Regions from separate parts of the Herbaspirillum sp. FG34 genome, predicted to be linked through region 2. Evidence: predicted binding sites of a transcription regulator. Region 2 holds the regulator's gene; each other region holds the start of a gene.
The links. Region 2 encodes sigma-54, which starts transcription at its own class of promoters, with help from an activator protein. Its sites were predicted from a motif close to TGGCANGNAANCTGCTTT; they were not measured.
Positions count from the first base shown of each region.

Region 1: the regulator sigma-54 is predicted to act here: its motif matches at 2,913-2,930, upstream of ACODSZ_RS05090 (nitrate- and nitrite sensing domain-containing protein).
Region 3: the regulator sigma-54 is predicted to act here: its motif matches at 1,945-1,962, upstream of ACODSZ_RS04195 (outer envelope protein).

Region 1 covers NZ_JBMDJS010000003.1:196,470-207,607, forward strand. The annotation lists gene ACODSZ_RS05075 (siderophore-interacting protein) at 1-694, opposite strand, end outside; gene ACODSZ_RS05080 (GNAT family N-acetyltransferase) at 872-1,891, shown strand; gene ACODSZ_RS05085 (YitT family protein) at 2,183-2,860, shown strand; gene ACODSZ_RS05090 (nitrate- and nitrite sensing domain-containing protein) at 2,967-4,226, shown strand; gene atzF (allophanate hydrolase) at 4,252-5,667, opposite strand; gene uca (urea carboxylase) at 5,664-9,287, opposite strand; gene ACODSZ_RS05105 (urea amidolyase associated protein UAAP2) at 9,386-10,021, opposite strand; gene ACODSZ_RS05110 (urea amidolyase associated protein UAAP1) at 10,036-10,767, opposite strand; gene ACODSZ_RS05115 (ABC transporter ATP-binding protein) at 10,769-11,138, opposite strand, start outside.
Region 2 covers NZ_JBMDJS010000017.1:70,585-81,722, reverse strand. The annotation lists gene hpf (ribosome hibernation-promoting factor, HPF/YfiA family) at 343-705, opposite strand; gene ACODSZ_RS19020 (RNA polymerase factor sigma-54) at 859-2,349, opposite strand; gene lptB (LPS export ABC transporter ATP-binding protein) at 2,449-3,192, opposite strand; gene lptA (lipopolysaccharide transport periplasmic protein LptA) at 3,195-3,803, opposite strand; gene lptC (LPS export ABC transporter periplasmic protein LptC) at 3,855-4,463, opposite strand; gene ACODSZ_RS19000 (KdsC family phosphatase) at 4,460-5,014, opposite strand; gene ACODSZ_RS18995 (KpsF/GutQ family sugar-phosphate isomerase) at 5,014-6,042, opposite strand; gene ACODSZ_RS18990 (monovalent cation:proton antiporter family protein) at 6,405-8,396, shown strand; gene ACODSZ_RS18985 (methyl-accepting chemotaxis protein) at 8,613-10,268, shown strand; gene ACODSZ_RS18980 (phytanoyl-CoA dioxygenase family protein) at 10,354-11,121, opposite strand.
Region 3 covers NZ_JBMDJS010000003.1:796-10,929, forward strand. The annotation lists gene ACODSZ_RS04190 (urate hydroxylase PuuD) at 1-627, opposite strand, end outside; gene ACODSZ_RS04195 (outer envelope protein) at 932-1,756, opposite strand; gene ACODSZ_RS04200 (ABC transporter substrate-binding protein) at 2,451-3,491, shown strand; gene ACODSZ_RS04205 (ABC transporter ATP-binding protein) at 3,537-4,322, shown strand; gene ACODSZ_RS04210 (ABC transporter permease) at 4,350-5,129, shown strand; gene ACODSZ_RS04215 (ABC transporter ATP-binding protein) at 5,307-6,857, shown strand; gene ACODSZ_RS04220 (ABC transporter permease) at 6,850-7,944, shown strand; gene ACODSZ_RS04225 (ABC transporter permease) at 7,961-8,881, shown strand; gene ACODSZ_RS04230 (BMP family ABC transporter substrate-binding protein) at 8,970-10,109, shown strand.

The DNA of each region.
Region 1 (11,138 bases), on a different contig from region 2:
GGCGATTGCCGACACCAGCGCCATTTAGATGACGCTTGATGGCCTGGATCGCGGCCGCACGTCCGGCAAGAATGAAGTTCGTATCAGGTGTTGCCGTGCGCAGTATCACTTCGTTGATCTCGGCCAGATGCGCATCGTCCGGCTGCCGCCGCACGAGAACCGCATCGCCAATGCCAAGCCTCTGCAAGACCTCGTGCATCTGCACGACATCGTCCACCTCGAATACCATCGCAGCCTCAGTGCCCGGCTGCGCCAGCGCCGCAGCCAGTCCGAGGCAGGTTTCATCGCCGAACAGCAGCGGCTGTTTCACCTGGCTCACATCCATCGAACTGCGCGGCCCCATGAATGCTACGTTCGTGCCAGGCCGAACCCCGTCAAAAAATGCACAGGTTGCCGTCCCTCCATGCAGATAAACGATAAATTCCGCACAGCCTTGCGCCGGGTCCCAGGACAAGGGCGTGTAGGTCCGGTTTTCGAATCCTTTGCCGAGACTGACCTGTATCTTGTCGCCCGGTGTCCAGTTCTGGTTCCTCAGCGCCTGGCCCTGCAAGCGAATGCGCACATAATGCCGGCCGATTCTTTCCACTGATGAGATCCTCGCCTGTTTCAGCAGAACTTTCTTGAGCAACCGCGTCAACGTGCCATCGGCAGAAAGAGAAGGGGCGAGGGAGAGGTCGTCGGCCGTACCAGGCATGGTCATTCCTTTGATCGTGTGAATGACGACAAGACGACTCAGCACAGCCACTTATTGTGTCGACAGTGCAGCACATTGCAAGGTCAGGAAGCTGGCCATCACCGCAGGTCGCCGCCAATACGCGTATGCTGATGAACCGCAACCCGCCCACGCAGATATCCATTCCTGTCCACCACGATGACGCGCTCTTCCCCTGCCCGCCACGCCCCCTTCGCGCTGTTCCAGCAAACCCGCGCCTCGGATCTCGACAAGCTGATCGCTCTGCGTGTTACCGCCATGCGACCCAGCCTGGAGCAAATCGGGCGCTTCGATCCACAGCGTGCACGGGAGCGTTTCACCAACGACTTCTTGCCGGATAGAACCTTTCATGTCCTGCACCAGGGCCGGACTGCTGGCTTCTTTGCGCTGGAACGCCAACCAGATGCGCTGCACCTGCGCCACCTGTATCTCCATCCCGACTACCAGCGTGAAGGCCTGGGTACGCAGGTACTCAGGCGCATCCTGGCCGATGCCCGCCGCCATGGCTGCAGCGTGCAGTTGGCAGCATTGCGCGGGAGTCCGGCCAATGCCTTCTATCGCCGTCATGGTTTCATACAGGTCCGCGAGGAAGAATGGGACATCCATTACGCACATCACGCATCGCCAGCGCCCGGCGTGGCCCACACGTCCGGAGCGTGCGTCATACGCTGGCTGGAGCACACGGACCTGTGCGCGCTGGATGCGGTCCTGCGCCAGCACGTGCGTGATCTGCGAGACGGCAGCGTGGTCGAAGCCGAGGTCGCCGCCATCCGTGACTGCATGAGCGGCGCGATGGATGCCGAGGGACGTTATCGCAGCTATCTGGTGGCGCGCGATAGCAATGGCCGGGTGCTGGGCTGCATGGCGCTGTCACGCCCGGATACGCGCCTGAGCAACCACCTCAATCTGGATCCACAAGCACAAGGGACCGCGCTGGAATTGCTCAATGTCTTCGTGCGTCGCGACGCCATGCGCGGACAGGGCATCGGTCGCGCTCTGCTGCAGGCGGCCTGTGACGAGGCCCGTGCGGCCTGTGCCGGACAACTGGTGGTCAACAGCGGCCCGCGCTATCGCGCCAGCTGGGGCTTCTACGATCATCTCTTCGATGCCAGTCACGGCATGATGCAGAACTATTACGGGCCAGACCGTCACGCCAAGGTATGGAGCATGATGCTTTGATGCTTTGATCGCTGCAAGCGTATCGAAACCGCTATCGGCCGCGCCCCGCCCACATTCCCCTAACCGAAAATTCAGGCTCTGGCACATTTCCTGCTTGCCGAGAAGTGTTGTAGCGGCGCCGCGCCGTCTCATCCGACTCTCGCCGCACTGCAACAAATCCATTACCATGCGCCCCAGCGGCGGCTGTCGACGATTGAAGGCAGCTGCACACCGTTGGCTGTACCGGCTTACCCGCCGACCTGGCCAGCGACGTGACGCGTTCGTTATCCACGATTGATGATTGGTATTGCCATGACGACTTCCACTGCGGATTCCTCGCCCTCCTCGCCCATTGCCGCTGCGCCCGCCGCACGTGCCAGTACCGCGGCCCTGCCTGCCGTGCGCCACAGCTGGATCGACAACCTGCAAGGCCAGCTCTTCGGTGTGGTGATGATCGCCTTCGGCATGTCCATGCTGCACAGCCTGGGCCTGATCATCGGTCAGATCGCCGGTGTGGCCTTCCTGGTGACCTATGCCACCGGCATCAGCTTCGGCATGGCCTTTACCCTCATCAACCTGCCCTTCTACCTGCTGGCCGCCCTGCGCATGGGCGCCGCCTTCACCTGGCGCACCCTGGCCGCCGTCACGGCAGTCTCGGTACTGACCAACGTGGCCGGCAACTACATCAGCTACAGCCACCTCGATCCCGCCGTCGGGGCAGTGCTGGCCGGACTGTGCGTGGGCATCGGCCTGATCGGGCTGTTCCGCCACCAGGCCAGCTGCGGCGGCATGAGCATCCTGGCCACCTACGTGCAGGAACGCACCGGCTTCAAGGCCGGCTGGCTTCTGATGGGATTTGACCTGGCGCTGTTTGCGACGGCGGCCCTGTTCCTGCCGATGGATCGCGTGTTCTATTCGCTCATCGGCGCCATCACGATGAACCTGTTCGTGGCGTGGAATCATCGCTACGAATGGTATATCGCCCGCTAGGGAGCGGATGCCGGGCAAGTCGATTCCATTACAATCCGGGGATGCAGCGCCATTGCATGAAACTTGCTGGCGCTGAGGGTCTCCCTGATTCTTCGTCCTGCCGTCCATGAGCCAAGTCCTGAACTACCTGATCACCGCCCGCCGCTGCGAAGTGGAGGAACTGCAACGCCTGGCTCGCACCTGCCAGCTGGTACTCACCGTGGGCAAGCTGATTCATTGCCTGCAGCAGGAACGCGGGGTCTCCAACATCTATCTCGGCTCGCGCGGCGAGCGGGATGCGCAGGAGTGCCAGGAGCGCGTAGCGGCGAGCCAGGCGGCACGGTGTGAATTCGATGCCTGGCTGGAATCCACCGAGCACGACAACGCTCTCTCCAATGGCGCGCGTCTCTACACCCGCATCGCCTTCGCCCTGCATGCACTGGACGGGCTGCCCAAGCTGCGCGCCGATGTGGTGGCCCTCACCTGTACCCCGAGCGCCAGCTACGAGCGTTTCAAGACGGTGGTGGGCGCCCTGCTGGCGCTGGTGTTTGAAGCGGCCGATGTGGCCGTGGACCCCGAGATATCGCGTCTGCTGGTGGCGCTGTTCAACCTGATGCAGGGCAAGGAATTTGCCGGACGCGAACGGGCCGCCGGTGCTGCCGCGTTTGCCATGGGCAAGATCACGCGCGAACAGGAACAGACCATCGAAACCCAGATCGAGATGCAGGAACAGGCCCTGCGTCGTTTCGAATCCTTCGCCGAAGGTTTCCGCAACGAGTGGAGCGCCATGCAGGCCACCCTGCCGCTGGCCGATCTGGAAAGGCTGCGTCGCAAGCTGCTCACCGCGCATGGCCGTCCGCTTGATCCCGAACTGGCCGATGCCTGGTACCAGTGCTGCTCCACCCGCATGGATGGCCTGCACCGGGTCGAGATCCATCTGGCCAACTACCTGCAGTCGCAATGCAGGGACAAGATCGCCGAATTGCAGAAGGAACTGGACCACCAGGGCCAGCTCTTCAGCCAGGATGATGCACTCGATCCATTGGCCCCGCTGGTCGCCTTCCCCTCCAGCCTGGAAGACCAGGCGCTGCCGGACCAATCGCTGCGTACCGGGGTGGGGCCGCACCTGACCCACTCCATTGTCGACATCCTGCGCACCCAGTCCGAGCGCCTGCAGAACCTGACCCAGGAACTGGCCACCGTGCGCGAGAGCCTGGAAGAACGCAAGCTCATCGAGCGGGCCAAGGGTGTGCTGATGATGAAGCAGGGCCTCAACGAAGAAGCCGCCTATCGCCTGCTGCGCAAACACGCCATGAACCAGAACCGGCGCATCGCCGAAGTGGCGCAGGCCATTCTCTCGCTGACCGAAATCCTGCCGGACGCCTGACCAGGCGTCCGCCCTCCCCGGTCACTCACGCCGCCAGCAGGCGGTTTTCGATCTGCCGCTGTCCGACCAGTGGCCGTCCATGTGCGCGCTGCAAGGCATCGGCCACGCCCAGCAGTGCCTGGTCGGTGAAGGCCGGGCCGAATACCGTGATGCCCCAGGGCAGGCCGTTCTTCATGAAGTTCATCGGGGTGGCGACGGCCGCGTAGTCCAGCATGTTCATGAAATTGGTGTACCAGCCCAGATCCGAATTGCGCTGCACCGGCTGCTCGTGCAATTCCTCCAGGGTCACCGGACGCGGATAGGCAGGCGTGACCACGCAATCGACAGTGCTGAGGATGCGGTCGCATTGCACCTTCAGTTGCTGCAGGCGATATTGTGCGCGGAAGGTATCGACGGCGCTGTACTGCGGTGCCTTGCGCAGCACGTCGCGAATCACCGGCAGGATCTCCTCAGGCCGTTCCTGCAACAGCGCTTCGATGGTGCTGTAGCGCTCGGCCACCCACGGGCCCTCGTAGAGCAGGCGCGCTGCCTCCAGAAAGGGGCTGAAATCGATGGTCACGGGTACGCCGCCGATGGCCTCCAGTTGTCCCAGCGCTTCCACGAACAGGACCGGACTCTCGCTGCAGCCGAGGAATTCCAGCTGGCGCGGTACTCCCACGCGCAAGCCCTCGCGTGGCGCCTGGAAGGCCGCTGCATCATTGTGCGGCAGGTTGGCCCGGCTGTATTCGTCGCGCTCGTCGGGCTGTCCTGATTGCGTGCACAGCGCCAGCAGCTGACTGGCTTCGGCTGCCGTGGCGGTGAAGAAGGTCACGCAATCCAGCGTACGGCAGGCGGGCACTACCCCGGCGGTGGAGAGCAGTCCCTTGGTCGCCTTCAGTCCGACCAGATTGTTCAGGGCGGCAGGGACGCGGCCACTGCCGGCCGTGTCAGTGCCCAATGCAAAGCTGCTCAAACCCAATGCCACCGCCAGCGATGAACCGGAGGACGAACCGCCGGAAGGATAATCCGGATGCACGCTGTTGCGGCAGGCGCCATAGGGCGAGCGGGTACCGTTGAGACCGGTGGCGAACTGATCCAGATTGCATTTGCCCATCGGCACCGCACCGAGCGCGATCAGTTGCGCTACCAGGGTGGCACTCTCGCGTGGTACGTAGCTGAAGGCCGGACAGGCCGCCGTGGTCGCAATACCCGCCAGGTCGATGTTGTCCTTGATCGAGAAGGGCACACCATACAGCGGCAGGCTGTGCGGGGATTGCCGTTCCAGCGCCTGCAGGTAGGGCTCGATCTCTTCCTCGCTCAACAGGTGGAGGTAGAGCCGGTATTGCGCATTGAGTGCGATGGCACGCTCACGCAGGCGGCCGATCACGGTGCGCGGGGACAGGCTGCCATCACGATAGGCCGCCGTGAGCGCATCGATGCGCAAGTCGAAAGGATGGATCATGTGGCCTCCTGTTCAATCTCTTCCATGACCAGCACGCACTGTCCCGCACGTACCGGACTGCCCGGCTGCACCCGTACTTCGGCGACGATGCCGGCTTCGGGGGCGGCGATGTTGATTTCCATCTTCATCGATTCCAGAATCATCAGCAGTTCACCTTGCGCCACCCGCTGGCCGGGACTGACCTTGACCTGCCACAGGTTGCCGGCAATGGGCGCATCCACGGCCAGTTGTCCCGCCTGCAGGGGTTGGTCTTCCTGCATGAGAGCACTGTCTTCCTCGCTCTCGTAGTCGGCCTGGCCGTTGGCGATCCAGCGCTGGCGCTCGGCATCGAAGGCTGCTTGCTGATGCTGGCGGAAGGCAGCGATACCCTCGGCTTCGCGTTGCAGAAAATCCTGGTAGTGCGCCAGATCCAGTCGCGTCTCCTCGATGCCGACCTCGAAGCGGCCCAGCGGGAAGTCGCGGCGGATGGTCTGCAATTCTTCGGCCGTGACCGGATAGAAACGGATCTGGTCGAAGAAGCGCAGCAGCCAGGGCTTGCCCCGGAAGGCCGCGACTTCGCGATAGCGGTTCCACATCTGCAGGGTGCGGCCCACGAACTGGTAACCGCCCGGTCCTTCCATGCCATAGATGCACATATAGGCACCGCCGATACCTACCGAGTTCTCGGCAGTCCAGGTGCGCGCCGGGTTGTACTTGGTCGTGACCAGGCGATGACGCGGGTCCAGCGGCGTAGCCACCGGCGCGCCCAGATAGACATCGCCCAGTCCCATGACCAGATAGCTGGCATCGAACACGGTCTGGCGCACCGCGCCGATATCCTTGAGGTCGTTGATGCGGCGGATGAATTCAAGATTGCTGGGGCACCACGGTGCATCCTTGCGCACGGTGGTCATGTATTTCTCGATGGCGAGCTGACAGGCCGGGTCGTCCCAGGACAAAGGCAGGTGCACGATACGCGAGGATACCGTCAGGTTCTGGCGGGCGCAGACGGCATCCCACAATCCGGCGATGGTCTCCAGCAAGGTCGGCAAGGGCAAGGCTTCCGGCTGGTAGTGCACCTGCAGCGAGCGAATACCGGGCGTGAGGTCGATCACGCCGGGAAGATGCTGTTCTTCCAAGGCCGCGATCAGGGCATGCACGCGGAAGCGCAGCACCAGGTCCAGTTGCGGGCTGCCCACTTCCAGCAGCAGATTGGCATCGCCCGACAGACGCGCCACCAGACGGTGTTCATCCTGTCCCAGGTCAAGCACGACGGGCGAGGCCAGCGGTGCCGGCGACCAGTCCACCGGCTGCGGCTGCAGGCTGGTGATACCGGCTTGTGCGGCCAGGGCGATGCGGCGTGCAGTGCTCACCTCCACCGGAACGAAGCGCAGCTTGTCACCGGCCTTGAGCTGGCCAATCTGCCAGAGATCGGCCTCGATCACCGTGACCGGGCAGACGAAGCCGCCCAGGCTGGGGCCATCCGGTCCGAGGATGACCGGCATGTCGCCCGTGAAATCGACGGCACCGACGGCATAGGGATTGTCATGAATGTTGGAGGGATGCAGGCCGGCTTCGCCACCGCTGTCGCGCACCCATTCCGGCTTGGGTCCGATCAGGCGCACGCCGGTGCGGCTGGAATTGAAATGGACTTCCCAGTCGGTGGCGAAGAAGGTCGCCATGTAGGTCGGCGTGAAATATTCCGGCGCACCATGCGGACCATAGATCACGCGGACCTGACGTACCGCATCGAGGGCGGGATACAGGTTGGCCGGCAAGACCTGGCCGACCTCGGGCATGTCGCCCTCGGCCAACGGCAGCAGATGCAGGATGTCGCCACTGGCCAGCGCACGCCCCGCATGACCACCAAACTGGCCCAGCGTGAAGGTGCTGCGGCTGCCCAGATAGGCCGGCACCTGCACGCCACCGCGCACGGCCAGATAGCTGCGCGCACCGGCGCCGCTGATGGTGCCAAGCTTCAGGGTGCTGCCGGCGGCGATGTGCAACACGGTGGCCATGGGCTGGGCTACGCCATCGAGCAAGACCGGGATCACGGCACCGGTGACCACCACCCTGGCGGCGGTATTGAAACGCAGTACCGGCCCCATCATGGTCACTTCCAGTCCCGCCGCATCCTCGGCATTACCCAGCAGGCGATTGCCCAGCCGCAGTGCGCGCTCATCCATGGGCCCTGAGGGCGGCACGCCGACGGCCCAATAACCGATGCGGCCAGGATGATCCTGCACCGTGGTCTGGGTACCGGGTGACAGGACCTCCACCGTATCGGCGTGATAGACCAGTTGTTCCAGACAACGCGTCCATGGCTGGCCGTCGGCAAAGGGGGCATCGGCCAGGATCTGGCGCAGGTAATGCTGATTGGTTTCCACGCCATACAGCAGGGTCTCGCGCAGCGCCGCATCCAGCGCCACACGGGCAGCTTCACGGGTGGGCTGCCAACTGATCAGCTTGGCGATCATGGGATCGAAATACGGCGGGATCTCACAACCGGCCTCGACCCAGGTATCGATGCGCAAGGTCTGCCCATCGGCCGGCGGGAAATCGACGGCGGTCAGCAAGCCCGGGCAGGGCTGGAACTGGCGCCCCGGATCTTCCGCATACAGACGCGCCTGGATCGCATGGCCACGCGGCTGCAAACGGGACGCCAGTTGCGACAGCGGTGGCAGGTCGCCGGCTGCCAGTTCGATCATCCAGCGCACCAGATCCACGCCCCAGACCTGTTCGGTCACGCCGTGTTCCACCTGCAGGCGCGTGTTGACTTCGAGGAAGTAGAACTGCCCGGCCAGACTGTCATAGACGAACTCCACCGTACCGGCACTGCGATAGTTCACCGCGCGCGCCAGCTGGATGGCTGCCGCGCACAGGGCCTCGGCCATGCCCTCGGGAAGATGGGGCGCGGGCGTTTCTTCCAGCACTTTCTGGTTGCGTCGTTGCACCGAGCAGTCCCGTACGCCCAGGGCGATCACCTCGCCCTGCCCGTCACCGAAGACCTGCACTTCCAGATGGCGGGCACGTTCGATGTATTTCTCGATGAAGACGCCGGCGTCGCTGAAATTGTTCTGGCCCAGTCGACGCACCGAATCAAAGGCGTCCGTCAATTCCGCATCGCTGCGGCAGACGCGCATGCCGATGCCGCCACCGCCCGCCGTGCTTTTGAGCATCACCGGATAACCCACGCGCGACGCAGCCGAGAGCGCATCGTCGAGGCTCTCCAGCAGGTCGGTGCCTTCCAGCATCGGCACGCCCTGCTCTCGCGCCAGTGCGCGCGCGGTGTGCTTGAGTCCGAAGATGCGCAGCTGCGCCGGGGTGGGGCCGACGAAGGCGATGCCGGCGGCTTCGCAGGCTTCGGCAAAGGCGGCATTCTCGGAGAGAAAACCATAACCGGGATGGATGGCCTGCGCGCCACTGTCGCGGGCGGCGGCCAATATCTTGTCCACAGCCAGATAGGTCTGGGCCGCCGCACCTTCTCCCAAAGAGATGGCGCGGTCGGCCTGCAGGACGTGCAGGCTGCCGAGGTCGGCTTCGGAATAGACACACACGCCGGTCACGTCCAGCGTGCGCAGGGTGCGCAGGATGCGGCAGGCAATGGCGCCACGATTGGCGATGAGCAGATGGTCAAACATGGAATGGGCCTGGAAATCCGGGTCGTCCCGTGATTCGAAAAACCGGCTCGCGGTCGTCCGCGAGGGGTGCAGGGCTGCGTACGTTCAAGGTCTCGGGATCAGTCCCACACCAGTACTTCGGCGGCGGTCGGGTTCCAGCCGTTGCAGGGATTGTTCAGCTGCGGACAGTTGGAAATAAGCACGATCAGGTCCTGCTCGGCGCGCAGCTCCACGTACTTGCCGGCAGCGGAAATACCATCCTCGAAGGTGAGACCGCCTTCCGGGGTGACCGGCACGTTCATGAAGAAATTGATGTTGGCACCGATGTCGCGCTTGTTGAGCCGTCCATCATGCAGGCAGGCGCACAGAAAATTGTCGCGGCAGCTGTGCATGTAGCGTTTCTCCAGCGCATAGCGCACGGTATTGCTCTCCTGCGCGCACGCGCCACCCAGCGTGTCATGACGACCGCAGGTGTCGGCCACGATGGTGGCCAGGGCGCGCCCCAGGTTGGAATACAGCACGCTGCCCGCACCCAGGTAGGCCCGGTTCTGGCGACGCAGCGTGCGCTGCGGATCGTAACGTTCACGCGGATTGGCGGCGCTGTAGAACAGCGTATCGATGGCCTGGTTGCCTTCCAGGTCCAGCAGGCGCACGGTCTGTCCGGCACTGAGGTTGAAGAGATACGGTTCGCCCGCCGGAATCACATGACGGAACACGGCTTGTTCGGGGGTGCGCTGGCTTTCGATGATGTGCATGAGATTCTCCCTCTTCAGAGATGGAAGCGTTCGGTGTTGTGGAAGGCGCGCTCATTCTCGGGGCGCGAATGGCGGCAGGCGTGCGTGGTGTCATCGCTGTGCGTATGCAGCCATTCCAGCCGGACCGGCAGCGGCGCGTACTGTGGATGCGGGTCCATGGGATGCTGCAGGGCGGTCAGGATGATGAGCGTGTCCATCGGTGCGGCCAGCTCGATGTAGTCACCGGCCCTGGAATTGCCGGGCACGAAGTGGAACACCCCTTCGGCATCCACGTTCACGCGCGAGAACAGGTTCACCACCATCAGCAGGTCCTGCAGGTCGAGGTTCCACTTGCCCATTTCCACCAGCAGGTTGTCCACACCGTTGCGATGGAAACCGTTGCGCAATTCCTGATAGCGGCCCTGGCCGTATTTCTCGCGCACTTCCTCGGCATTGAGGACGCCGCCGAAGCTGTCATGCCAGCCACAGGTGTCTTCGGTGATGGCGGCCAGTACGCGGCCCATGTCGGAGTACAGGCAATGGCCGGCCTGCAGGCGCGCGGTGTGCTGGCCCTTCAGGGTATCGGGCAGGTTCAGCCGCTCGCTGGGTTGCCGGGCATTCAACATCATCATGCTGACGTTGGCGCCGCCTTCGATGTCGGTGATGCGCAGCGACTGGCCGCGCTTGAGGATGAAGGAGGTATGGCCGCCGCCGGGCAGCAGTTCTTCATAGAGTCTGGCCTGCAGGGCCAGGGGATCCTTGCTCATGTCAGCTTTCCTTTGCAGTGAGGAGGGAGGCCAGCTTGCCGGCCTGTTCGCGGGCACGCGCCTCGTTGAGGGCAATGTCGTAAGTGATGTGGGCGCCATAGGCCTGCGGGTATTGCGGATCGACGCGCACCTTGTCGAAGACCAGCAAGCGGGTGCCCAGGGTGAAGCCTTCGGAGAGATCGTGGGTCACCATGAAGACGGTCAGGCCGCTGTCCTTCCACAGATCCAGCAGCAGGATGTGCATCTCCTTGCGGATGCCCGGATCGAGCGCACCGAAAGGTTCATCCAGCAACAGCACGCGCGGGCGCACGATGAGCGCCTGGGCGATGGCCAGCCGCTGCTGCATGCCGCCCGAGAGACTGCCGGGATAC
Region 2 (11,138 bases):
TATAGGGAAAAGCCGGCAGGCGCGTTGAAATCGGCAGCACGCCATTCGTCCGTCCGAGCCGGCGGGAAATTGCATCAAGGAAATGATTTATACCGTATGCAGTTTGCTCTGGGTAGCAGATGAGGGTGCTGCGCAAGACATTCAAGCAGAGCGATGAACAATGTTCACTGCGGTTTTGCCGGGAAGTTGCCCGGCGTAATGATTTATATTTTTTCCACAGGCATCGCTAGATGCTGTGGCCCCAATGAAAAAGGGCGCTTGCGCGCCCCTTCCTCGTGAAATCCGGCTGGCTTTCTCAGCAGCCCTGCAGGCTGCGAGGTGGCTTGCCGTTGGTGTCCTGGCTTATGCCGCTCCGGCTACCGCATCCTCGGGCGTGTCGTCCGGCAGGCGCTTGGCAGTGGAGTGATGCTCCTGCAACTTGTCCTTGTGCTTGATGACCTGGCGATCGAGCTTGTCGATCAGGGTGTCAATGGCAGCGTAGAGGTCGTGTGCGATGCTTTCCGCATGTAGATCCTTCCCCTTGATGTGGACGTTGATTTCCGCTTTTTGGCGCTTTTCCTTTTCTGTGAGTTTATCTACGCTCAGGATCACGCTGACGTCGATCACGTTGTCGAAATGGCGCTTGATACGCGAGAGCTTGCTTTGCACGTATTCCCGGATGGCGGGGGTCAGTTCGAGGTGGTGTCCACTGATGGTCAGATTCATACAAGACTCCTATCGTGAAGTCACTGGAGGTTCGTGCAATCGATCCTGCTGCAGCTGTACCACGGGCACGGTCTTCGTGTCGGATGGCGTGGGCATCAGTCGGGATGCTTGCCTGAACACAGCAACGGTACTGCAGAAAAACTGAGGAAAAACTCAGAGGGACTTGCGGAGATTGACTGGCGGAATCTTCAACACTTCGCGGTATTTGGCGACTGTGCGTCGCGCGACCACCATGCCTTGTTCTGCCAGCATATCCGCAATCTTGCTATCGGATAATGGGGTCTGCGGGTTTTCGGCTCCTATCAACTGTTTGATCAGCGCCCGTATCGCGGTGGAGGAAGCTTCGCCTCCGGTTTCAGTCGCGACGTGGCTACCGAAGAAGTATTTCAACTCAAACATACCATGCGGAGTGAGCATGTATTTCTGAGTCGTCACGCGAGAGATGGTGCTCTCGTGTAGACCCAGTGTATCAGCAATTTCACGCAGCACAAGGGGGCGCATGGCCACTGCACCATGGGAAAAGAAGTTTCTTTGACGTTCCACAATAGCCTGCGCGACGCGCAAAATCGTATCGAAACGTTGCCGCATGTTCTTGATGAGCCACTTGGCTTCCTGCAACTGCGAGGACAGCGAACCTTCGCCCTTGGCCTGCTTCAAGGCACTGGCGTACATCGCATTGACGCGCAGCTTGGGCATGACCTCATGGTTGAGCATGACCTGCCAGCCGTTCTTTGTCTGCTTGACAATCACGTCCGGCACCACGTAGTCCGAGGCGTCACGCGCGAATTCGGCACCCGGATGCGGACGGCACTGGCGGATCACGGCCTGGGCTTCACGCAGGTCTTCGTCGTCACAATCGAGGGCCTTCTTGATCTTGTTGAAGTCGCGCTGGGCGAACAGCGGCAGGTAATCCTCAACGATCCTCAGCGCCAGCTTGCGCGTGACAAAGGGGATCTTGGGCAGGCGGCGGATCTGCAAGGCCAGGCATTCGCCGGCACTGCGCGCGCCCACGCCGGCCGGGTCCAGGCTCTGCAGCAGCTTGAGCGAAATCGACAGCTCTTCCATGTCGATACCCAGCTCTTCAGGCAGGCGCGCGAGGATGTCCTCCAGCGGTTCTTCCAGATAGCCGCTCTCGTCGAGCGCATCGGTGAGCAGTTCCAGCAGCGCACGATCGCGCAGGGTGCGCGCAGTCACGCGGATCTGTTCCAGCAGGTGTTCGCGCAGGGTCAGTTCATGGGCTTCCAGCTGCGGGCGGGCATCGTCGTCATCGGGTGACTTGCCGCTGCGGGCGACGTCATCGAAGCTCCAGTCGGCATCACCGGTGACACCGGTGTCCGGATTGTTGTCCTGGTACTCGAAGCTGGAATCGCCATCGCTGGCAGCGGGCGTCGCTTCGCCGCTGTTTTCATGAGGGGTGTCGGCCACGCCACTGGAAGGCGAACTGGAGACGGCACCGTCGGCCAGCAGACGCACCGAATTGTCGAGAGCGTCATCGAGACGCTCCAGCAGGGGATTGTCGGAGAGGATCTGTTCCAGTTCCTGGTGCAGTTCCAGCGTCGACAGTTGCAGCAGCCTGATCGACTGCTGCAGTTGCGGCGTCAATGCGAGGTGCTGCGAGGTACGTAACTGGAGCGACTGTTTCATCTGTCTTTCTGAAAGCGGCGTGGCCCGCGGGTTGCTGTGCCTGTCGTTGCGTGATGCCTGGGTGTCGGTGATGCTCGATACGTAGGGCGACTGTGCTGCTTACATGCGGAAGTGCTCGCCCAGATAGACGCGGCGTACCGACTCGTTGGCAATGATCTCTTCCGGATTGCCGCTGGCCAGCACCGTGCCCTGGTTGATGATGTAGGCGCGATCGCAGATGCCCAGCGTCTCGCGCACGTTGTGGTCGGTGATGAGCACGCCGATGCCGCGCTCCTTGAGGAAGCGCACGATACGCTGGATCTCGATCACCGCAATCGGGTCGATACCGGCAAACGGTTCATCGAGCAGCACGAAGCGCGGATCGGTGGCCAGCGCGCGAGCGATCTCGACGCGTCGGCGCTCACCGCCCGACAGTGACAGGGCCTGGCTTTCGCGCAGCTTTTCGATTTGAAGTTCGTGCAGCAGGTTGTTGAGGCGGCCCTCGATTTCATCGCGCGAGAGCGGCTTGCCGTCTTCCTGGCGCAGCTCCAGCACGGCGCGGATGTTGTCTTCCACCGTCAGCTTGCGAAACACCGAGGCTTCCTGCGGCAGGTAGGACAGGCCCATGGTGGCGCGCTTGTGAATGGGCATGCGCGAAATGGGCGCGCCATCCAGGTCGATCTCGCCGCCATCGGAGGGTACCAGCCCCACGATCATGTAGAACGAGGTGGTCTTGCCGGCACCATTGGGGCCGAGCAGGCCGACCACTTCGCCGCTGCGCACTTCCATCGAGACATCGCGCACCACCTGGCGCGCGCCGTAACTTTTCTTCAGGCCGCGAACGACCAGCGAACTGGCTACCATCCTTACTGGTCCTTTCCGTTCTGACGACGCGCTGCCGGCTGGGCCGGTGCTGCGGGCTGGGCGTCCGTGGCCGGCGGCGGGTTCTTGGGCTGGATCACGGCCGTGATGCGGCCCGCGCCCGGCTTGCTCTGGCCGCTGGCAGTGTTGTTGACCGAATAGAATTCGGCGCGGCTGTCATAGGAAATGAATTCGCCGTTGACTTCATCGGTGATGCGGTCGCCGTCCATGCGCTGGATGTGGGCGCGCTGGAACAGCTTGGACACTTCCGTCTGCTCCGAATACTCGATGCGCTCGGCCTGGCCTTCGATCCACAGATTGGGGCCGCCGTCACGCTTCTGGCGGAAGGTTGCCAGCGCACCAGGCGCGGCATACAGCACCGCATTTTCATAACCGTACTGATCGGTCGTCAATACCACGCGGCCGGCCTTGATGATCAGGGTGCCACGTGTCATCACGACGTTGCCGGTGAAGGTCTTCACCTGGCGCACGTCGTCATAGACCATCTGGTCTGCCTCGATGTTGGTGGGCTTGGTGGAGTCCGCCTTCTCGGCGTTGGCCACACCGCACACGGCAGCCAGCATCAGCATCGGCAGTAAGAGTGAGCGTTTCATTGGTTTCCTGTCTGTTCGATTCTTGGCGTTCTTGTGCCGGACTGAACCGGCTTAGCGTTTCTTCGGTGCGGGCTCGTAATAGCCGCGTACATTGCCGAGCAGCTGCACCACCTGCGTCGCATTGTTGGCCACCATGCCCACCCCATTGAGGCGCGTGGTCCCCATGGTCATGGCGACCGGCTTGTCGGTCTTGACGATTTCATCATCGGGTAACAGCAGCAGGTATTGCGAGACCAGGTGCATTTCTTCGCGGCCCTTGTAGGGCGCGCGGATTGCATTGGCATTGCCGTACATGTGGATCTGGGTCTGGTCGTCGGTGACCCGTGCGGTATCCGAATAGAGCTGCATGGGCGCCTGATTCTGGTCCAGGTTGTGCACCACCGGCTTGGTGATCTCGAAGGAGTCATCGCTGGGGAAGTGCACCATCTTGACGCCGGAAACGTCATAGCGCGGCAGGCCGGTCGGACCCATCTTCACGTAGCTGAAGTTTTCCAGATAGTAGTCGGGTTTGCCGCGCGGACGCTGCGCCGGCTGCTGGTCGCCGGAGGCGCGCATGACCTGCATGACCCAGAAGCTGCCCAGGGCCGCCGCGATCAGGATCACCAGGATCACCGCCAGGCGGATGCGTTCGGCCTGGCGTTCGCCGCTGCGCCCGCTCATGCCAGGTACGGCGCCAGCGCCGCCTCGTAGTTGCCTTGTGCGGCCAGCACCAGGTCGCAGATCTCGCGCACCGCGCCATGGCCGCCGGCGGCCTGCGTGACATAGTCGCTGCGCGATTTCACCTCACGATGACCGTTGGCCACGCAGGCCTTGAAACCCACGCGGGTCAGCACCGGCAGGTCGATGATGTCGTCACCCAGGTAGCCGCACTCCTGCGGGGTGAGCTGTACTTGCTGCAGCAATTGCTCGAAGGCCTGGCGCTTGTCATGGATGCCCTGGAACACATGGGCAATGCCCAGGTCGCGCGCACGGCGCAACACGTAGGGAGACTGGCGCGCGGTGATGATGGCGGCGGCAGTACCGTACTGCTGCATCATCTTGATGCCGTGGCCGTCGAGGGCGTTGAAGCGCTTGAAGACTTCCCCCTCGTCGCCGTAGTACAGACCGGCATCGGTCAGTACCCCGTCGACGTCGAAGATCATCAGGCGGATCGCGGCCGCCTTGGCGAGTGCAGCAGCGGGCAGGGTGCTGGCGAAGGCTGGCGCGTTCATCAGATCACCTTGGCGCGAGTCAGGTCGTGGATGTGCAGCGCGCCCGTGAGCACGCCGTCCGCATCGGTGACCAGCAGCTGGTTGATGCGGAACTGTTCCATGAGCTGCACCGCGTCCACCGCCAGTTGGTCCTGCTGGACGGTCTGCGGATGGGCGTGCATGACATCGGCGATACGGAATCTGGTGAAGTCCGTACCGCGCTCCAGCAGACGGCGCAGGTCGCCATCGGTGAACACGCCGATGGGCCGGAATTGCTCATCGACCACGGCGGTCATGGCCATGCCCTTGCGCGTGATTTCCATCAGCGCGGCCGAGAGCGACACATCCGGACGCACGGCGGGAATCGCTTCGCCGCTGCGCATGACGTCGCGCACGTGGGTCAGCAGGCGCCGGCCCAGCGCACCACCGGGGTGGGAGCGGGCAAAATCCTCCTCGACGAAACCGCGTGCGTCCAGCAGCGACACCGCCAGCGCATCGCCCATGGCCAGGGTAGCCGTGGTGCTGGCCGTCGGGGCCAGGTTGAGGGTACAGGCTTCCTTGGCCACGCCGACGTTGAGGTGCACGGCGGCCAGCCTGGCCAGGGAGGAGTCGTCGTTGCCGGTCATGGCGATGATCACCGTGCCCATGCGCTTGATGATGGGAACGATGGCCAGCAGCTCGGCCGTTTCGCCGGAATTGGAAATGGCGATGAAGACATCACGTGCCGTCACCATGCCCAGGTCACCATGTGCGGCCTCGGCCGGGTGCATGAAGAGCGCGGGGGTACCGGTAGAGGCCAGCGTGGCGGCCATCTTGCGGCCGATGTGGCCGGATTTGCCGATCCCCGAGACGACGGCGCGGCCTTCGCATTGCAGCACGGCTTGCACGGCCCGCGCCAATGGCTCGGCGCTGTCGTCGCGCAGGCGGTCTTTCAGTGCCAGGATGGCATCGGCTTCGATCTGCAGGGTCTGGCGTGCCAGGTCGATGGCGCGACGGGCAGCCCCGGCCGAAAAAGATGCAGGCGTGGTTTTGTCATCGGTTACACTCATAACCGAAGTATAAACGAATTAGCAAAGCAAAAAACTTGCCAGATGTAAGGGAATGCTGCCGGATTTGATGCCAAGCGCCGCGTTGCGTCGCACCGCAGCACCGCAGCCACGGGGGATTCCCGGCCAGGACGGGGATGGCGAATGGCATCGCAACAGGGGCAGAGGGTACTCTGCGGTAGTGAATAACTCTGCTGTTGTGGCGCTACACGTATGAATTCTACGGCGTTTCTTCTGGTCGCCGCCCGGTATTTTCCTTCACTCTGCACGCTGGCTGGATGAACTGCCATTTGCTGGTGCGTTGCCAATTTATTCACATCGAACCCCGCCGTCTGCGGCGGCTTTTGACAAGAAACCCAACAGCAATGTTTTCCGGACTGGAACTGACCCTTTTCCTTCTGGCTGCGGCGGTGCTCGGCGTGGTCGCCTTCCGCATGATGCAGCTGCCGCCCATGCTGGGCTACCTGGTCGTGGGCATCATCATCGGCCCGCACGGTCTGGCCTTTGCCGAGGACAATGAAACCACCCATGCCCTGGCCGAATTCGGCGTGGTATTTCTGATGTTTTCCATCGGGCTGGAGTTTTCGCTCTCCAAGCTCTCGGCCATGCGCCACATCGTCTTCGGCCTGGGCGTGGCGCAGGTGGCCGCGACCATCGCCACCACCATGCTGCTGGGCTGGGGGGCGGCGATGGTGTTGCCGCAGTTCGCCAACGTGAGCTGGCAGGCGGCCTTCGCGCTGGGCGGGGCGCTGACCATGTCCTCCACGGCCATCGTCTCCAAGCTGCTGACCGAACGGCTGGAACTGGAAACCGAACACGGTCGCCGCATCCTCGGCGTGCTGCTGTTCCAGGACCTGGCGCTGGTGCCGTTGCTCATCGTGGTCCCGGCGCTGGCCAACAATTCCGGCAACATCATGGTCACGCTGGGCTGGGCGGTGGGCAAGGCGCTGGTGGTGCTGGCGCTGCTGCTGTTCTTCGGCAGCAAGCTCATGCGCGGCTGGTTCCGCATCGTGGTCAAGCGGCGCTCGCAGGAATTGTTCATGCTCAACCTGCTGTTGATTACGCTGGGTGCGGCATGGATCACCGAGAAGGCCGGCCTGTCGCTGGCCCTGGGCGCTTTCATCGCCGGCATGCTCATTTCCGAGACCGAGTTCAAGCACCAGGTGGAAGAAGACATCAAGTCCTTCCGCGATGTGCTGCTGGGCCTGTTCTTCATCACCATCGGCATGTTGCTCAATGTGCGTACGCTGGTCGATCACTGGTTCCTGGTGCTGCTCCTGCTGACCGGACCGGTGCTGCTCAAGTTCGCCCTCATCGCCGGACTGGCGCGCCTGTTCGGTTCGACCACCGGCGTGGCGCTGCGCGTGGGCCTGGGCCTGGCGCAGGCGGGGGAATTCGGCTTCGTGCTGTTGAGCCAGGCCGGTGGTCTCAAGCTGGTCGATCCCATGCTCATTCAGGTGATCCTGGCGGCGATGGTGCTGTCGATGCTGGCCACGCCCTTCATCCTGGCCAAGTCCGATGCCATCGTCATGAAGTTCTCCGCCAATGAATGGATGTTGCAATCGCTGGCCCTGACGCAACTGGCGACCCGCACCATGGGTGTGCAGAAGCACGTGATCATCGCCGGCTTCGGCCGCAGTGGCCAAAGCCTGGCGCGCCTGCTGGAAGAGGAGGGTATTGCCTATCATGCGCTGGAGATGGACCCGGAACTGGTGCAGGACGCCCGCAACGGGGGCGCCAATGTCTCCTACGGCGATGCGGCACGGCGCGAGAGCCTGGTCGCTGCCGGCATCCACCGCGCGGCGGCGCTGGTGGTGACCTATGCCAGCACGCCCTCGGCGCTGAAGGTCCTGCATCACGCCCACGAACTGGAGCCCGAGTTGCCCGTCATCGTGCGCAGCCACGACGATGCCGACCTGGAAAAACTGCTGGCCGCGGGGGCCACCGAAGTCGTGCCGGAAGCACTGGAAGGCAGCCTCATGCTGGCCTCGCACGCACTGGTGATGCTGGGTGTTCCGCTGCGCCGGGTGGTGCACCGGGTGCAGGATGCGCGCGATGAACGTTACGCCTCGCTGCGTGGTTATTTCCACGGCATGTCGGACGCCGAGGCCGATGGCGTGGGCATGAACGTGCGTCTGCAATCGGTGACGCTGATCGGCGGTGCCAGTGCAGTCGGTCATACCCTGGCCGAGATCGACCTGCCCACCCAATGCGGTGCCGAAGTCGCCATGTTGCGGCGCGGAAAGCAACGCCTGGAATCCGCCGAGAATACCGTTCTGATGGCGGGCGACATCGTGGTGCTGCGCGGCAGTTCCGAAAGCATCCTGCGGGCCGAAAAGCGCCTGCTCAGCAAATAGCCGATCCGGCGGACTTCAGCAGGTCAGCTCATCATTCCAGCCTGCCAAAAATAAATATTCACTTGCGCCTTCGCACACCTGTTCCCCTGGTACGGGAAATGCTAGTGTTTCCGGGCGGCAGGGAAGCGACCATATCGCTTCCCTGCACGCATCAGGACTACGGGTCCACACAATGAATCCGTTGTAGAGAAAACAAAAGTGAAGTCCGGGAGGAACATGTTCAGCAAACTCACCATCAGGGCACGCCTGATTTTCGTCATCGGTTTTCTGGCGCTGCTGCTGGTCGCCTCGGGCGTAGTGGGCCTGGTCGGTCTGCGCTCGACCAATGCCCAGATGCGCTCGCTCTATGAAGACCGACTGGTCGCCTTCTCTCAACTGGAGCGCATGTCGGCCGCACTGGATGCGGCGCGCAACGGCATCTCCACCTCCATCGCGGGCGACTCCGGCGACATCGACGCCAACATGGACAAGATCGAGAAAGCCCTCAAGGCCAACGACGCCGTCCTCAAGCAATATCAAGACACCCAGCTCAACAGTGATGAGCGCGCACTGCTGGAGAAGCTCATACCCCAGCGTCGGAAGTTCGCCACCGATGGCGTCAAGGCCGCCGCCGATGCCTTGCGCAACCGCGATTTCCAGGGGGCCATCGAACTGTCTGGTGGCGCCATGCTCAAGCTCTATACCGATGCGCACGCCACACTGGCACAACTGATGGACTTGCAGCGCACCGTGGGCCGCGAGCTGCATGAACAGGCACAGCAGCGCTACCAGACCTTGCTGGTCGTGATGGGCGTGACCATGGGCGCCGGTCTGATCGTGGCACTGCTCATGGGCGTACTGCTGGTACGGGCCATTTCACGTCCCCTGCAGCGGGCCGTGAAGGTGGCGCAGGCGGTGGCAGCGGGCGATCTCACGCAGCAGATCGAGGTACACAGCCAGGATGAAACAGGCCAGCTGATGCAGGCGCTGCGGCAGATGAACGAAAACCTGCAGGGCATCGTGGGCCAGGTACGTCTGAGTACGGACACCATCGCCACGGCCTCCAGCGAGATCGCACAGGGCAATCTCGACCTCTCCTCGCGCACCGAGCAGCAGGCCGGTGCACTGGAAGAAACCGCCTCCGCCATGGAGCAACTGACCTCCACCGTGCGCCACAACGCCGACAACGCCCAACAGGCCAAGGAACTGGCGCAGTCCGCCTCCGCAGTGGCGGTGCGCGGCGGGGAAGTGGTGCGTCAGGTGGTCGATACCATGAGTTCCATCAACCACTCGTCCAGCAAGATCGTCGACATCATCAGCGTGATCGATGGCATCGCCTTCCAGACCAACATCCTGGCCTTGAATGCCGCCGTGGAAGCGGCGCGAGCCGGTGAGCAGGGGCGCGGGTTTGCGGTGGTGGCTTCGGAAGTGCGCTCGCTGGCCCAGCGTTCGGCAGCGGCCGCCAAGGAGATCAAGGTCTTGATCGATGATTCGGTGACCCGCGTGGGCAGTGGCAGCGCGCTGGTGGCGCAGGCCGGCCAGACCATCGATGAGGTCGTCAGGAGCGTGCAGCGCGTGAGCGAAGTGGTCACCGACATCAGTGCGGCCGGACAGGAGCAGAGCCAGGGCATCGAGGAAGTCAACAACGCCATCACCCAGATGGATGAGACCACGCAGCAGAACGCCGCCTTGGTGGAGCAGGCCGCAGCGGCGGCCCAGTCGATGCAGGAACAGGCGGCACGGCTGACCGAGGCGGTCAGCGTGTTCCGCTTGGGAGGTGCGGTAGTGACCGGCGCAGCGGCATCGCCGACGCTGGCATCACGTACGGCTGTCACGGGGGCGGCACCGGCAGCGGTCGCCTTGCCGGGTACGGGTGGCTTGCTGCTTCGCTGACAGACCTGTTACAGCGTCTTACCGTACCGGCAAGGTTTTCCAACCTTGCCGGTACAGTGATCAATTTTCAACCAGTACAGTCGTATCAACTGTCCAGGGCCACATCCTCGGACGCCGCCGAACGGGTGCCCGGCAAGGGCGGGTTGCTCTTGCCGTGATAGGCGAACACGGCCGAACACTTGACCTGTTCGCTATCGTTGCGTCCGGCGGCATGGAACAGGCCGCTATGGAACAGCACGACGTCACCGGGCTCCAGTGACAGCGCGATCCCTTGTGCAAACAGGGCCTGGTTGGCCGGCACGTCCGGGCGCAGGAAATCGAGTTCGTCCATCTGTTGCGGCTGCAGCTTGAGCTTGTGTGAACCGGGGATGAACTTGAGTGCGCCGTTTTCCGGTGTTTCCGCGCCTAGCGCCAGCCACACCGAAATCAGGTCATTGCGCGGGAAGGACCAGTAGCGGATGTCGCGATGCCAGCCGGTGGCGGTGCCGAAGGCCGGATGCTTGGTCATGATGCAGTTGTGATGCGCCAGGGTGAGGCACACCGGTTCCTCGAACAGTTGATGCAGCATGGCCACCAGTTGCGCATCGGCAGCCCATTCGCGGTACACCGGATCCCGCTGCCAGGCTGCGCGCAATCGGCGGGCGGTACGGCCTCCTTCGGCTTCCAGCGAAACGGGAGCGCCTTCGTAGCCGACCTCGGCCTCATACTCCAGCGGGGCGACGGCACGTTGCAGATGATCCTGGGTGACGGCGAGCAGGCGCTCGCGCAGGGCGTCAGGGACCATGCCCTTGAGCAGGAGATAGCCCTGTTCGCGGAAGAAGGCGACCTGGGCGGGTGACAGCGGGTTCGACATGATGGACTTTCGGGGTT
Region 3 (10,134 bases), on a different contig from region 2:
GGAAGCCACCATCTTGCGCTGCCCCGGAATGATCCAGACCAGCACGTTCGCGCTCATGATGGTCGCCAGCGAAGCCCCGCTGATGAGGAAGGCAGCGCGCCCCGAGAACAGATGACAAGCCGCCCACACCGACACGATCACCTGCAAGCCCACCAACAGATTGACCAGACGATCCGCCCCCGGCCGATCCCCGATGGTGCTACAGATCGCGTCATAGATCAGCCAGTTGAAGACCAGGAAGGCAATCGCCGTTCCGCCCGCCATCGACGCCGACATGTCGAACACATTGCGATCCACCAGGAACACGTTCGCATTGAAGAGATACAGCAGCGAGAACAAGGCAAAGCCTGACAGCCACGTACTGTAGGACTCCCAATAGAACCAGTGCAGATGCTCCGGCAATACCTTGGGTGCAAGAAGATACTTCTGCGGATTGTAGAAACCGCCCCCATGCACCGCCCACAACTCGCCCCCCACCCCCTTCTCCTTCAACTCCGGATCGGTCGGAGCCACCAGACTGTTGTCCAGCCAGACGAAGTAGAACGAAGACCCGATCCAGGCAATCGCCGTGATCACATGCAGCCAGCGCAGCAGCAGATTGAGCCAGTCAAGTAAGTATGCTTCCATGATGCTCCGCTCTCAAATCCCTATCGATGACGAAGGCCGCAACACGCGCACCTCCACCCTGTTCAAAACCCAGCAATTAGATATCAGCCCGACCGATACCATATGCCTGCAAACATATAGACAGCATATGTCTGCACCCATATCAACATGAGCACGCCCGGCCCCACCTGCTGCAATACAGTGTAGCCAATCGCCACCCGACTCACATGTCACTGCTTGCACTGCACCGGACGCCCAACAAAAATGCCGGATCCGAAGACCCGGCATCGCCATGATGCTGCAAGCAGCCGGATCGACCGGACGCTTAGAAGTGGTACTCGGCGCGCACCATCGGGGTCTTGGCCAGCGAACCGGCGACAGTGTTCGGATTGCCGAACTTGTTGCGCCAGTACTGGTACTCCAGACCCACGCGCAGCTTGTTCTTGCCCAAGCCCATGGAGGTACCCAGGTCATACATGACCTGACCATCGAAGTTCACTTCGGGCGAGGTCGGACCACCGAACTCGTTCTTGCCCTTGGCCGCAATATAGTTCATGTAGCCTTCGAAGGCCCAGCCCGAACCACCCAGCGGGATACCCCAGGCCAGGTTCAGCATCGGGTGAGTAGCGTACTCGTAGCGACTCGTCACACCGATGGGCTTGTTGCTCTCGAACAGCGCCAGCACGCTCACGTTCAGGAAACCAGGCACATCCATCATCAGGGTCGGACCGACCACCCACATGCGCTTCTTGGAGGCGTAGCTGTTGTCGTTCTTGGTGTTCCAGTCAAAGCCCAGGGTCAGACCGACACCACGTGCCGGGCCGAAGGAAAGGTCCTTGCCGCTGATCTTGCCGATATCCAGGGTATTGCGATAGACGACGTAGAATTCCGTGGCATTGTCATTCTTGTTGTCCGACAGCAGCATGTCGATGTTGAGGAAATTGGTACCGTACTTGTAACCATCGGAGTGCTGGAGGTTGACGATGTTCTTGCTGATGTCCTTCGAATTGAAGGGCTCGGCAAACTTCGTGCCGTAACGGTAGCCGATCGAGGTGTCCGACCAGTCCAAGGCATGAGCCGACATGCTGATTGCGGACGAAGCAACCACCGCCGCCATCATCCAGTACTTCCCCTTGATACCCTTCTTCATAAGTTTCTCCCTGTATTGCTTGTCTAAAAAAAATGGCTGTTGATCCGGTGCCCGGTTCGCATCCTGCGGCGCACTGCGCTCTCCCCGCCACAGCATCGAGATCCGGACACCTCGTGTGCTTGCCTTCGTCAAATCAGGTCTGGCCCATTGCTGACAGCGCTGCCGACACCCGCACCGACGGCAGCGTTTACGCAAAGCCCGTGCCAGCCCCCAGACCGGCCCCTCCGGCCGGCACGCGGCCATGCCCAACGCGAGTGAACTGCCGCCCCGATGGTCAAGGTCGCGCGCGCGCCGGGGCGCAATCCTAGCCGAGTCCGGCCACTTTCCCAAGCCCTCTCACCACTTTCCCCAGCTTGGCTACTCGCATTGTCGACAATCACAACAAGCCGATGCGATACGACAAAAGCCCCCAGGAGGCGCACACCATCGGCCTTCCAGCCCTGCAAGTCCATTTTTTTTAGTGCATCTTTTTCTACTTAGGTGCAGACAAGCACCAAATTGTTGCAAATGAATTTTTTGATTGTCGACAAAAATAACGGGCGCTGTCGATCATCCGGCCCGGCTCTTGCCGACGTCCTTGCGCCTGCAACGGCAGGGCAAGGAGCGCGGACGCGAACTGTCCCAGGCTTGGCACATTAAATGCTATTGAAGCTGCGGGATCCGACATTCAAACGACCAGGGAAGGAAGTCCACCGTGCAATCCAGCAAGCTCTTCAAACTCGGCATCAGCCTCTTCAGCCTCATGCTGGCCGCCAGCTCCTCGCTGGCCCAGGCGCAGGACACCAAGATCAAGTTCCAGCTGGACTGGCGCTTCGAAGGGCCGGCCGCCCTGTTCCTGGTGGCCAAGTCCAAGGGTTACTTCGCGCAGGAAAAACTGGATGTCACCATCGACGCCGGCAACGGTTCGGGCAACGCCGTCAATCGCGTGGCCTCCGGCACCTATGACATGGGCTTTGCCGACATGGCCGCCCTGATGGAATTCACGGCCAACAACCCCGATGCCCCTGGCAAGCCGGTGGCGGTCATGATGGTCTACAACGACACGCCGGCGGCCGTGTTCTCGCTCAAGAAATCCGGCATCAAGAAACCGGCCGATCTGGCCGGCAAGAAACTGGGCGCACCGGTGTTCGATGCCGGTCGCCGTGCCTATCCCATCTTTGCCAAGGCCAATGGCCTGGACGCCGCCAAGGCACAGTGGACCAGCATGGACCCGCCGCTGCGCGAGACCATGCTGGCGCGCGGCGACGTGGATGCCATCACCGGCTTCTACTTCACCTCGCTGCTGAACCTCAATGCGCGCGGCATCAAGGATGAAGACATCAACGTGATGATGTATCCGGACTACGGCGTGCGCCTGTATGGCAATGCCATCATCGCCTCCGACACCATGATCAGGAACAAGCCGGAAGCCATCAAGGGCTTCCTGCGCGCCTTCGCCAAGGCCAGCCGCGACGTGATGGCCAACCCGGAAGCGGCCATCAAGGTCTTGAAGGAACGTGACGGCCTGATTGACGAGAAACTGGAACTGCGCCGCCTGAAGCTGGCCATCGCCAGCGCCATCGCCACGCCGCACGCAAAATCGGAAGGCTATGGCCAGGTCTACGGCCCGCGCCTGACCCTCATGGCCTCCCAGGTTTCGGACGCCTATGGCACCAAGACCCGCGTCAACGCCGACAAGATCTGGAATGGCAGTTTCCTGCCGTCCAGGACCGAGCTGGACGTGTTCCCCAAGTAAATCATTTATATCGTTTACTCAACCCATCTTCACCCGACTGCATTCATGAGCGAACCCTTCGTCGATTTCCGCCACGTCTACCTGGCCTATGATGGCGCCGCCGACTTTGCGGTGGAAGACATCGACCTGCAGACCCGCGCCGGTGAATTCATCGCCATCGTCGGGCCCTCCGGCTGCGGCAAGTCGACCTTCATGAAACTGGCCACGGGCTTGAAACAACCCAATCGCGGCAGCGTGGTGATCAATGGCCAGACGGTCAGCGGGCCGCTCAAGTTCGTCGGCATGGCCTTTCAGGCGCCCACCCTGTTGCCGTGGCGCACGACACTGGAGAACGTGCTGCTGCCGTTGGAAATCGTCGAGCCCTACCGGCACGACTTCAAGCAGAAGAAGGCCGAATACATCGAGCGTGCAAAGAAGTTGCTCAAGACCGTGGGGCTGGACGGTTATGCCGACAAGTTTCCGTGGCAACTCTCGGGTGGCATGCAGCAGCGTGCCTCGATCTGCCGCGCGCTGATCCATGAACCCAAGATGCTGTTGCTGGACGAGCCCTTCGGCGCGCTCGATGCCTTCACCCGCGAAGAACTGTGGTGCGTGCTGCGCGACCTGTGGGCCGAGCGCCGCTTCAACGTCATCCTGGTCACGCACGACCTGCGCGAGGCGGCCTTCCTGGCCGACACCATCTACGTGATGAGCAAGCGGCCAGGCCGTATCGTGGTTCGACGCGACAATCCGCTGCCGCGCCCCTGCCCGCTGGAAACCACCTATACCGACGGCTTCAACGCGCTGGTACATGAGCTGCGCGAGCACATCGGCCACGTGCGCAATACCTGACCACCCACGGCCCGGCCAAGGAAACTCATGAAAACTCCGTTCAACGGCAAACTCAATCGCGCCGCCACCACGCTGGCGCCCTGGTTCCTGCTCGTCGCCATCCTGGGCGTGTGGCAGTTCATCTGCAGCGTGTGGCAGGTCTCCGACTTCATCTTCCCCAGTCCGGCCTCCATCCTGCAGGCCATGGTGGATTACGCCGGCCCGATTACCGAGCACGCGCTTTCTACCTTTTGGGTCACCATGGTGGGCTTCGCCATCGCCGTGGTGGTCGGTGTGACGCTGGGCCTGGTGATCGGATCTTCACCTATGCTGTATGCCGCCGCCTATCCGCTCATGACGGCCTTCAATGCCTTGCCCAAGGCGGCTTTCGTGCCGGTGCTGGTGGTCTGGTTCGGCATCGGTGCGGGACCGGCGATCCTGACAGCCTTCCTGATTTCCTTCTTCCCGATCATGGTCAACATCGCCACCGGCCTGGCCACACTGGAACCGGAGCTGGAAGACGTGTTGCGGGTACTGGGTGCGCGTCGCATGGACATCCTGCTCAAGGTCGGCCTGCCGCGCTCCATGCCCTACTTCTTTGCCTCGCTGAAGGTGGCCATCACGCTGGCCTTCGTGGGCTCGACCGTCTCTGAAATGAATGCCTCCAACCAGGGCATCGGCTACCTGCTGGTCTCGGCCGGCTCCTCGATGAAGATGCCGCTGGCCTTTGCCGGGCTGGTGGTGATCGGTGCCATGGCCATGGCCATGTACGAGCTCTTTGCCATCATCGAGAAACGCACCACCGGTTGGGCGCATCGCGGAAAATGAGGTAAATCCGGCTTTGCGCTGCCGTCGCGGCGGAAATCCCGGCAAAAGCGGTATGCGGCGCAGCGCAATTTGTCTATGATGTCGCGCGTGCGAGCCGCCGGGGGCGCTCGCGGTGGCCGCAGGCACGCGGACCGCTGCAGTACGACATGACGACAACCATCACCACAGGGAAATCACGTGAGCGCAGTTCCACTCCGTCTTGAAATCAACCAGGTACGCAAGGCCTATCCGGGCGTGCTGGCCAATGACGATGTCAGCCTGGCGGTGGCGCCCGGCGAGATCCACGCCGTGCTGGGGGAGAACGGTGCGGGCAAGTCCACCCTGATGAAGATCATCTTCGGCGCGGTCAAGCCCGATGCCGGCGAAATCCGCTGGAACGGCGAGGCGGTACAGATCGCCAATCCGCAGGTGGCGCGCAAGCTGGGCATTGCCATGGTGTTCCAGCATTTCTCGCTGTTCGACACCCTCACCGTGACCGAGAACATCGCCCTCGGTCTGGACGCCAGGACCGATCTGAAGGAACTGGCCGAACGCATCACCCGCACCGGCGAAAAATACGGCCTGGAGCTGGAACCGCAGCGCCACGTCCATACCTTGTCGGTCGGCGAGCGCCAGCGCGTGGAGATCGTGCGCGCCCTGCTGACCGAACCGCAACTGCTGATCCTGGATGAGCCGACCTCGGTGTTGACGCCGCAGGCGGTGGAGAAACTCTTCGTGACCCTGCGTCGCCTGGCCGATGAGGGTTGCAGCATTCTCTACATCAGCCACAAGCTCGACGAGATCCGCGCACTGTGTCACAGCGCCACCGTCATGCGCGGTGGCCGCGTGACCGGCAACTGTGATCCGCGCAATGAAAGCAGCGCCAGCCTCTCGCGCATGATGATCGGTGACGAACTGGTGCGCCTGCAGCGCGAGCGCAATCCGGATTCGCTGCGCAACGAGCGCAAGCTGCACGTGAACCGTCTCTCGCTGCCCAAGGCGCATCTGTTTGCCACCGAACTCAAGGACATCGAATGCGAAGTGCGCGCCGGTGAGATCGTCGGCATCGCCGGGGTCTCGGGCAACGGCCAGCAGGAACTGCTGGCGGCGCTGTCCGGGGAAGACCAGCGCGCCGCCCCCGACATGATCCTGCTGGCCGGCAAGGCAGTGGGCAATCTCTCGCCCAATCCGCGCCGCGCGGCGGGTCTGGGCCTGGTGCCGGAAGAACGCCTGGGACGCGGCGCCGTGCCGACTCTGTCGCTGACGGCCAACATGCTGCTGTCGCATCAGAAGGCCCCTTACGTGAAGCGCGGCATGATCGATTTCGGCTTCACCCGCCGTGCGGCGGCATCCATCATCGAGCGTTTCAAGGTCAAGGCGGCAGGACCGGATGCGCCGGCCAAGAGCCTCTCGGGCGGCAATCTGCAGAAATTCATCGTCGGCCGCGAAATGGAGCGCAAGCCTGCGGTCTTCGTGGTTGCCCAGCCGACCTGGGGTGTGGATGTGGGCGCGGCGGCCCAGATCCATGGCGAAATCTTGAAACTGAAACAGGAAGGTTGTGCCGTGCTGGTGATCTCGGAAGAACTGGATGAATTGTTCGCCTTGTGCGATCGCCTGCACGTCATCGCCAAGGGGCGCCTGTCGCCCTCCATTCCGATTGAACAGGCCACGCGCGAGCAGGTCGGCGTGTGGATGAGCGGCTTGTGGGATGAACCGGCGGCAGCCGCTACGGAGGTGCGTCATGGCTGAACGCTTGAGCTTCCCCCTGCGACTGGAACTGCGCGGTGCGCCGTCCAGGACCATGACCTATCTCTCGCCGGTGATCGCCATCATCGCCACGCTGTTGCTCGGTGCGCTGCTGTTCCTGGCGCTGGGCAAAGATCCGCTGGCCGGGCTGAAGGTGTTCCTGGTCGATCCCTTCAATGGCAAGCGCGCCATCAGCGAACTGCTGTTGAAATCGGTGCCGCTGATCCTGTGCGCACTGGGGCTGGCAGTGTGCTTCCGCGCCAGCATCTGGAATATCGGTGCCGAAGGCCAGTTCACGGTCGGTGCGCTCTGTTCGGGTGCCATGCTGGTGTGGCTGGATGTGCCGGGGCATGGCATCTCCGGCGGCATGGGGCTGGTGCTCATGATCGTGGCCGGTATCATCGGCGGGGCCTTGTGGGCAGCCATCACGGCCTTCCTGCGCGACCAGTTCAATGCCAATGAGATCCTGGTGTCGCTGATGCTGACCTATGTGGCGCAATTGCTGTTGATGTGGGCCGTGAACGGTCCGCTGAAGGATCCCAATGGCATGAACTTCCCGCAGTCCAAGGTGTTCTCCAGCGAATTCATGTTGCCCATGCTGATATCCGGCACGCGCCTGCACATCGGCTTTGCGGTGACCATCGTGGCGGCCGTGTTGATGGCGATCTTCATGATGCGCAGCCTGCGCGGCTTCTCGCTCATGGTCGGTGGCGTGGCCCCGCATGCGGCGCGCTATGCGGGCTTCTCGGCGCGCTCGGCCTTGTGGGTGTCGCTGCTGATTTCGGGTGCCTTTGCCGGGCTGGCCGGAGCCTTCGAGATCGCCGGTCCGATCGGCCAGTTGTTACCCTCGGTGTCGCCGGGCTATGGCTTTGCGGCCATCATCGTGGCCTTCATCGGACGCCTGCATCCCATCGGGGCAATCCTCGGCGGGCTGATCATGTCGCTGCTGTATCTGGGCGGCGAGCTGGCGCAATCGCGTCTGGGGCTGCCCTCGGCCATCACCGGGGTGTTCCAGGGCATGCTGCTGTTCCTGCTGCTGGCCTGCGATACGCTCATCGATTACCGCCTGGCGTGGAAAAAGAAAGTCTAAGGAATCAGGACAGGACATGGAACAACTCGCTCCTCTCATCGCAGCCTCCATCAATGCCGGCACCCCCCTGCTGCTGGCGGCCATCGGGCTGTTGATCAATGAACGCTCCGGCGTGCTCAACCTGGGCGCCGAGGGCATGATGCTGGTGTCGGCCATCGCCGGCTTTGCGGTCGGCTATGCCACCAAGAGCCCGCTGCTGGGATTTGCTGCCGGGGCGGTGTGCGGCATGCTCATGGCCACGCTCTTTGCCTGGCTGGCGCTGCGCCTGGCCACCAACCAGGTGGCCACCGGCCTGGCGCTGTCGATCTTCGGGGCTGGCCTGTCGGCGTTCGTGGGCCAGCGCTTCGTTGGCCTGGCACTGCCGGCGCAACCGAATTCGATTCCGCTGCTGGGCGATATTCCCTTCCTGGGACAGGCGCTGTTCCATCAGCACTGGATGAGCTATGTCGCCTTCGCACTGTGCCTGGCCAGCATCTGGTTCCTTTATCGCACGCGCGCCGGGCTGGTCTTGCGCGCGGTGGGCGAGTCGCCTGAATCGGCGCACGCACTGGGTTATTCGGTGCGCGGCATCCGCTATCTGGCGCTGCTGTTCGGCGGCGCCTGCTGCGGCCTGGCCGGCGCCTACATGTCGCTGGTCTATACCCCGATGTGGGTCGAGGGCCTGGTGGCCGGCCGCGGCTGGATCGCGCTGGCCCTGACCGCCTTCGCCACCTGGCGTCCGGCACGGGTCTTGCTGGGGTCGCTGCTGTTCGGTGGCGTCACCATCGCCCAGTTCTACCTGCAGGGCATGGGGGTGACGGTGCCCTCGCAGATCCTGTCGATGGCACCTTACCTGGCCACCATCGTGGTGCTGGCGCTGATCTCGCGCAACCCTGACTGGATCCGCCTGAACATGCCGGCCTCGCTGGGCAAACCGTTCCGCCCGGGGGCTTCCTAAATTTTTTATATCATTTATATCGTTTATTTCGTTTAGTCGTTTTTGTAGCAGCACCTGCATTTATCCACTGACCTTGAGGGAGAACACAATGAAGATTTCGCGCAGGGCATCCTTGACGATGCTCGCCACCCTGGCGGCGGCAACCCTGATCGGTTGCGGCAAGAAGGAAGAACCTGCTGCCGCCGCGCCCGCTGCTGCGCCGGCTGCAGCTGCTCCGGCGGCTGATCCGCTGAAGGTCGCCTTCGTCTACATCGGCCCGGTGGGTGACGCCGGCTGGACCTTCGCGCATGACAAGGGTCGCAAGGCGGTCGAAGAGAAGTTCGGCGACAAGGTCAAGACCACCTTCGTGGAAAACATTCCTGAATCCGCCGCCGACGCCGAGCGCGTCTTCCGCCAACTGGCCACCGATGGCAACAAGCTGATCTTCGGCACCACCTTCGGCTACATGGAAGCCATGCTCAAGGTCGCCAAGGAATTCCCGGACGTGAAGTTCGAACACGCCACCGGCTTCAAGACCGCCGACAACTTGGCGCAATACGACGTGCGCACCTATGAAGGCGCGTACCTGGCCGGCGTGGTCGCGGGCAAGATGAGCAAGTCCGGCAAGCTGGGCGTGGTGGCCTCGGTGCCGATTCCGGAAGTGATCCGCAACATCGACTCCTTCACCCTGGGCGCACGTTCGGTCAATCCGAAGGCGACCACTGCCGTGGTGTGGGTCAACAAGTGGTTCGACCCGGGCAAGGAACGTGAAGCGGCCACCACCCTGATCGGTCAGGGCGTGGACGTGCTCATGCAGAACACCGACTCGGCCGCCGTGGTGCAGACCGCGCAGGAAAAGGGTGTGTATGCCTTCGGCTGGGACAGCGACATGACCAGCTTCGGCCCCAAGGCCCACCTGGCCGCCTCGATGATCAACTGGGGCGTTTACTACACCGCCCGCGTGCAGGCCGTGCTGGATGGCACCTGGAAGAGCAGCACCAGCTGGATCGGCCTGAAGGACAACGGCATCGACCTGGCTGCCTTCAATCCTGACCTGCCGGCCGACGTGAAGACGCTGGTCGAAGAGCGCAAGAAGGCCATCATCGACGGCAGCGCGCCGATCTGGAAGGGTCCGATCAAGGACAATACCGGCAAGGAAGTGCTGGGCAAGGATGCCGTGGCGGATGACGGCTTCCTGCATGGCATCAAGTTCTACGTCGAAGGCGTGGACGGCAAGGTACCGGGCTGATCGATGGCCCATGCCGGGCGCTGCC